DNA from 2 places in the Cryobacterium sp. Hh7 genome. Region 2 is predicted to be linked to the other one. Evidence: riboswitches for the same ligand, from Rfam matches in the RefSeq annotation. Region 2 holds a riboswitch; the other holds the start of a gene.
The links. Region 2 has a riboswitch for thiamine pyrophosphate ahead of E3T43_RS09230 (YkoF family thiamine/hydroxymethylpyrimidine-binding protein). Riboswitches for the same ligand answer to the same signal wherever they lie in the genome.

Region 1 (3,521 bases), on a different contig from region 2:
CCTCAAGGTCGATATTTTCGGCAACCACACAATCCCGAGTGCGCGCAATCGCGAGAGAACTGGTCGACAAGAGCGTTGGCTGACCGGTCTCTCGCGGAGGCCTTACGGGAAGCGTGTGTGGCACACCGGGTACCCAGACGCCGGAGGCGGTCAGTGCAACTCCCTGCGCGAGGAGAACGTCGCTCGGGGATCCGTCGGCCAGGACTCCCCCGTCGGCACCCAGAACGATCACCCGGTCGACGAGGTCCTTCCAGATCTCAACCCGATGTTCAATAACGATGAACGTCGAGTCAGTGTGTGCCAGAACGCGGGCGACGGACTCGCGCACCTCCCGCACGCCGACCGGATCGAGATTTGCCGTCGGCTCGTCGAGGAGCAGCAGACCCGGCTGCATGGCCAACACTCCGGCGAGAGCAAGACGCTGTTTTTGGCCGCCCGACAAGGCGGACGTCGGGTGGTCAACGGGGACGTCGAGGCCGACCATCTCGAGGGCATCCTGTACGCGCCGCCAAATTTCCTCGCGCGGCACGCCGATATTTTCGCAACCGAAGGCGACATCATCGCCGACGCGAGCGAGAATTACCTGCGAGTCGGGGTCCTGGAGGACCAGGCCGACCTGACCCCTGGCGTTGCCAGGCTCGGTGCCGTTCACGCGCAGAGTACCGCGTTGCTCGCCCTCTTCGTCGCCGCCGAGCACGCCAGCCAGCGCGTGCAGCAGCGTCGATTTTCCCGAACCGGATGCACCGAGCAGGAGAATCCGCTCGCCAGGCTCGATGCGGAGGGACAGCTCGCTCACCGCCCAGCGCCGCCGACCGGAATGGCGCCAACCCCAGTCGCGGGCGTCGACGGATGCGCCTCCCCGCGTCGCGCCCACCAGCATCCGCTCGCCTAGATCGCGGTTCGACCGGCGATGCGACCCGCCGCGAAGCGGTTGAGCGCGCCCGTGCGAGCCAGGCCGCGCGCAGCGAACCAGGACAGGAGCCCGGCGATAACGACGCCCGAAATAATCGCGCTCACGATATAAATCGTCGCGAATGCGCTCGCTGAACCGGGATACCACAGCACCAGGTCGTTGATGGCCATGGCAAGTCCGGCCCCAGCGCCCGCCAACAACACGACGTAGAGACGATAGTTCGTGTAGAGGAACAGAGCGAAGACAAGCTCGGCGCCAAGACCCTGCACCAGGCCAGACACCAGAGTCAGTGGTCCCCATTGGTTGCCGATCAGCGTGGAAACGACGGCGGCAAGGAGCTCCGTGTACAGCGCGGCCCCGGGTTTGCGAATGATGAGACCGCCGAGCACGCCAGCGAACAGCCAGCCTCCGCCCAGGAGAGCCGATAGGCCCGGCAGCAGCGGCGAAAGTAGACCGCTCAGGGGGTTGCTCGCCTGATTCCAGACGAGGAAGATGACACCGCTCGCGACGCCGATGACGCTGGCAACGACGATGTCGACGACGCGCCAGCGAAAGTTGCGCTTCGTGGCTCCCGCCGGAGCGGATTGCTTGAGTGAACTCGTTGTAGCGTGCACTGTTTCGTGCCCTTTCCGTAGGTGAATACAGGGCACGGGATTGAGAAGCCTCCCTGCGCTGGCATGATCCAGATCAGGTTCGACGGTCGAAGCTTGGTCAGCTTCCTCTCAGCCCGGTTTACCGGACTCCCGTGATCGTGGTCAAGTATAGTGCCCCGCTTAGACTGACGACATGGGGATCACGACATGAGCATCGGCATTCTGCTCGTTTTGGCGGCCCTGTACCTGCTGCTCATGCGCCGGTTCGTTCTACGGCGGCGGCGAATTGCGCAGGGTCTGCCGGTGAGCGGCCCCTGGCACTTTCCGGCCTGGCTGCGCCCAAGAGTGCCGCGCTGGGCGCGGCGACGCTTCGCGCGTCGCCCGCGCCGTCCGCGCGCCGCGCGGCGGTTGCGCCACACTCGCCCGGGCCCACCTTAGCTCCGTGGGCCCATGATCTATCATGGGCCCGGTTTCCGGGCCCGGGCCCCGTGCAGAAAGCGACTACTTCTTTAGGGCTCGGATCACCCGGGCCAAGGCGCGGCCGGCGACGATGAGGAACGGCACACCGACGGCGAGCAGGGCGATGACGTTCGGCTCGAACCGGGCTGTACCGCCCGACTTGACGTACGCGCCGATCGGCAGCGAAACGCCGCCTCCTCCCCCGCCGGACCCGGCCCCGCCCTCACCGGCATCACCGCCGCCAAAGCCGTAATAGGCGAGCGCGACGGGTACCAGGGTGACGCCATCGATCTGTACAGGGTCACCGTACGCCGACTTCACACCGGCGGAACGGAACGTTTCTGCGAGTTTTTCCGGGAGGCTGGTCATGCCATCAGGTTAGCGTGACTGAGACTTCAGGGGCGAGGTGTGAAGTGCGAGGCCGGGCGCACGGTTCCCGCTCCGAATCGTTCGGTCACGGTGTCCACGGCCAGCTCCGCGCCCCGCCAGTCTTCGTCCGGGTCCCAGAGTCCGACCGATCCCGATGCCGTGCCGAGCTGCTCCGCACGCACCCCGATCAGACGCACCCGAATGCCGGAGGCCGCCAGCAGGTCGAACGCCGCCACCGCTTCCTCGTAGATGCGCCGGCCCACATTGCTGGGTTCGGCGAGGGTGCGCGACCGGGTCACCGTACTGAAGTCGGTGTAGCGCAGCTTGAGGGCGACCCGCCTGGCCACGAGATCGCCCCGCCGCAGCCGCACGGCAACGAGGTCACACTGCCGCAGCAATTCGCTGCGTAACCGGTCGATATCCGTCACATCGTGTTCAAAGGTCACCTCGTGGCCGATGCTCTTCTCCTCCCGCTCGAGCGTCACCGCGCGCGGATCACGACCCCAGGACAGCTCGAACAGTTTCTGACCGGATGCCTCCCCCAGCGCTGTGCGCAGTACGTCCAGCGGCGTGTGTGCGATGTCGCCGATCAATTTCAGGCCGAGTCTGCTCAGCGCCTGCTCGGTGGCGGCCCCGACGCCCCACAGCGCCGCGACGGGCAGCGGATGCAGAAACTCGACCGTATCCTCGGCGGGAACGACGAGCAGTCCGTTCGGTTTGGCCAGGCCGGAGGCAAGTTTGGCGACGAACTTGGTAGAGGCCGCGCCCACCGAGCAGACCAGCCCGGTCTCGGCGAACACCCGGGCGCGAATGAGTTCGCCGATCACGGCCGGTGAGCCAAACAGGTTGGTTGCGCCGGCCACGTCGAGGAAGGCCTCGTCGATGCCGAGCCGTTCCACCAGCGGGGTCACGTCATCGAAAATGCTCATGACCCGGCTGGAAAAGTCCCGATAGAGCCCTATGTGCGGCTCGAGCACGATTGCATTCGGGCATTGCCGCAGCGCGAGCGCCATCGGCATAGCCGAGTTCACGCCGTATTTGCGGGCGATGTAGTTGGCCGCAGTGACGACCGACCGGCCGCCGCGGTGGCCGACGATCACGGGCAGGTTGACGAATTCGGGGTGCGACAGCAACTCGACCGACACGAAGAACGCGTCGAGGTCGACGTGCAGCACGGTCGCCGAACG
Region 2 (3,521 bases):
CGGACAGCTGCCCGGTCGACCGGTGTCGCAGCATCCGTGCCTGAACAGCGTCAAGCGCGCGATCGATGCGCGCCGAGATAAGTGCCGGGTCGACACCGCGGTTTTCGAGCGGCAGGGCAAGCTCCTGTTCGACGTCGGGCAGGCAGACCGAAGATGCGGGGTCCTGCGCGACCACGCCGACGAGCCGGGACAGCTCGACGACGGAGGTTTCGATGCTGAGCGTCCCTCCCATGCGCACACTGCCGCCGAGCGAGGCTACGACCGAATGCGGAATGACGCCGGTGATGGTCTGCAACAGGGTGGATTTGCCCGAACCGGAGGCGCCGAACACGATGAGCTGCTCGCCCGGCGCGAGGCGCACCGACACGTCGCTGAGCACGGCCTCGGGCCGACGCGGGAATCGCACCGACACGTCCTGCAGTGTCAGGATGTCGGTCTCAGGCACGGGCGAGGCGATCGCGGCCGATCGCGAAATTGTCGACGACGCCGGTTTTGTCGAGGGCATCGACGATGAGTTTGGCCAGCAGCCCGCCGAGAATCACGCCGGAGATCAGCTGAATCGCGAGGCGCAGCAGAAAGATCTCCTGGCCGTACCAGCCGGAGCGAAATGCCGAGTAGAAGAACACCAGCCCGGCGCCGAGCAGCCCCGAAAGTGCGTAGGTCAGCCAGCTGTAGTTGCGGTAGCGAGTGAGGGCGAACGGAATCTCGCTGCCGGCGCCTTGAATGGCGGCGGCGACGAAGAGCAGCGGCCCGACCATGGAGCCCAGAAAGACGACCTCGATCACCGACGCGATAACCTCCGCAAAGATGCCGGCGAACGGCCGTCGCACGATGGCGATCGCGATCGGGGCGACGAGCAGCCAGGAGCCGAGCAGAAAGTGCTGCGCGAGGTCGCCGGCCGGACCCATCGCGATCGACAGGGCGGTCCAGGCCTGCACGAATATCCAGTACAGAAAGCCGAACACGACACCGAGCACGACGACAAGCACGAGGTCTTTGAGGCTCCAGTGCCTTTTCTCGGCGGATGCTGTGGGCATGGCTGTTTCCTTCTGGTCGGCGTCAGGACGCATGGGAGTTCAGGCTCGGGCTGTTGAGGGACAGGATCGCGTGCGTCGCCACGTGCTGCACCGTTCGGCCGGCCACGATCCAGCCGGCGGCGATGACCTGCAGCACGAGGGCGAGGTCGCCCTCGAGCCGGGTGACGAAGTGCTCGCTGTGTACCGTGAGCCCGGAGGCCTTGGCGCTCTCGATCGCGGCGTAGATGTCGCGCATGTGATCGGCGGAAGCAGAACCGGTGCCGTCATCCAGTGGATACAGTGCCCATTCTGCGACGGCGTGTACGCCGGTGGGCGTGAGGTTCACGACCTCGGCGAACAGCCCGCCGGTGGGCGGCAGCGTGCAGGTGACTTCGCCGGGGCATCCTCGGGAGAATTGCACGGTTGCCGTGACGTGGGCTCCGCTGCGGCTCGCGCCGGCGACGACCTGGCTGACGTAGCGCAGCAGGTCGGGTTCGGCGCCGGACAGGTAGGTGCTGACGACGCCGGTTTGAAGTGCGATCCCGGTCGAATCTGCCTGCTGGAGTGCGTCGAGAATGACGGCGGCGTAGTCGTCGCGCATGACGGCGAGGGTGAGGCGCGCGCCAATGCCGAATTCCGCCGGTGTGGCTGTGAAGGGGGTTTCTGGAATGATCGTGCCCATTTCTTTCGTGGGGGCACGGGAAAGACGAGTCAGCCTCCCTGCGCTGGCATGATCCAGATCAGGTTCGACGGTCGAAGCCTCTGCAGCTTCCTCTCAGCCCGATTAATCGGACTCCCGTGTTGATACAACGAAAGTATGGCATGCCCGTGGCTGCCTGATCCTCGAGTAGACAGTCTGGCTAACTAGTGAGACTATGTAGTCATGCAACCGAAAACCTGGCCAGCCGAGTGGATGCGCGCCGCCCTTGGCCTCTGCGTGCTCCGCACGCTGGCGCCCGGCCCGACCTACGGCTACGCGATCGCATCGGCGCTCGAATCCGCCGGCTTCGGCGCCATCAAGGGTGGCACGCTCTATCCGCTGCTCACGCGCTTCGAAGCCGCCGGCTGGATCGCCGCCGAATGGCGACCGGGCGCCGGGGGACCTGGCCGCAAGTACTTCTCGCTCACCGACGACGGACGGCAGGAGCTCGAAGACCAAGCCGCCCACTGGCAACTCTTCTCCACCACCGTGCACGACCATCTGCAGAAAGGGCCGGCCGAATCATGATGACCAGCAACCCGCGCGATCCCGACAACGGAAGCACCGACATCCGCTCTAAAGTGACCGACGACGCCACCTGGTTCGACGAGTTCACCATCGAACTGCGGCTGCTCGGCGTGCGCGGCGACGCAATCGGAGATGCGCTGGCCAGCGCTCGGGAGTTTCGCGCCGATTCCGGCACGAGCGCCCTGGAGTGCTTCGGCAGCCCCAAGCGCTACGCGGCCGAGCTGGGCCTGCCGACCATCCCGCTGCGCCGAGTGAACCGTGGGGGTTTGCTGGCCGGTCTCGGAGCGTTCGGACTCTTCGGCTTCCTGCTTTCCGCCCTCCCGCTCGTGCATGGTACGGCGGTGAAGATCGACCTGAAAACACTCGCGGTGTTCGTTGCCGCAGTCGTCGTGATCGTGCTCGTGCCGACATTTCTCAAGGCGCTCGCACGCCTGCGCTTGCGCGCCTGGATGGTCGTGGTCGCGGCGCTATTGGGTCTCGGCACCTCTCTTGGCCTCGGGCTGTGGAGCAGCTCGAGAGTGCTCTATACCGTGCCCGCCCTGCCAATCGTGATCGTCTCCGCGCTGCTCGTGCTCGTTCCGGCGATCTGGAGTCAGGCGAGCCATTCCCTGAGTGACGACGCGATTGTCGACCCGGGCGGGTCGCCCGAATTCCGGCCGTCGTTCTCGACGCGCCTGTTCCTCGGCGTGGTCACCTGGTCGATGGTGGCTGCGTCGATCGTGGTCTGGCTGTTCGTGCTGTTCGGCGAGCCGCTCGAGCGCTAATCGGCCGTGGCCACGGCTCTCGCCCTCGAACCGTGAGTTTGACCCCGGCGCGGCCGCCGAGCCGTGAGTTTGACCCCGATTCCGGCGCGGTTTGGGGTCGAAACTCACGGCTCGACGTCAGAAACTCACGGGTCGGCGAAAAAAAATGGGCAAAGTACGAGCTCAGGGATACCCGACAAACCAGAGCAGCACGATCGCGACCGGCTGCAGCGCGATCGACCCGGCCAGCAGGGTGCGCCGCAGCGGCTTCGACCGGGCGATCGCTGGGTCGCCGAGCAGCGGAGGGAGCGGCAGCAGCAGCCGAAACAGGCTCTGCTGCGGCAAAATCACGGCCACCAGGTAAAGCCCGTAGCTCGCCGAGTACGCCACGATTTCCGGTCGAGGCGGATGCAGCGCCCGCCGCGACAACCACCACCCAAACCCCGCCGCGAGCAGCAGAACCAGCACAATTCCGACCACGCCGAGGTACTCAAACGCCATCAGAAACCACGGCGTGAGCGGCACAAGCTCGAC

Region 1: another riboswitch for thiamine pyrophosphate. It lies ahead of E3T43_RS01965 (ECF transporter S component); the one in region 2 lies ahead of E3T43_RS09230 (YkoF family thiamine/hydroxymethylpyrimidine-binding protein).

Annotation. Positions count from the first base shown of each region.
Region 1 is NZ_SOHG01000012.1:123,319-126,839, reverse strand. It holds gene E3T43_RS01970 (ABC transporter ATP-binding protein) at 1-880, opposite strand, end outside; gene E3T43_RS01965 (ECF transporter S component) at 889-1,527, opposite strand; TPP riboswitch at 1,561-1,670, opposite strand; gene E3T43_RS01960 (hypothetical protein) at 2,008-2,334, opposite strand; gene dinB (DNA polymerase IV) at 2,361-3,521, opposite strand, start outside.
Region 2 is NZ_SOHG01000026.1:44,008-47,528, forward strand. It holds gene E3T43_RS09220 (ABC transporter ATP-binding protein) at 1-445, opposite strand, end outside; gene E3T43_RS09225 (ECF transporter S component) at 438-1,037, opposite strand; gene E3T43_RS09230 (YkoF family thiamine/hydroxymethylpyrimidine-binding protein) at 1,060-1,698, opposite strand; TPP riboswitch at 1,716-1,826, opposite strand; gene E3T43_RS09235 (PadR family transcriptional regulator) at 1,900-2,244, shown strand; gene E3T43_RS09240 (hypothetical protein) at 2,241-3,008, shown strand; gene E3T43_RS09245 (hypothetical protein) at 3,171-3,521, opposite strand, start outside.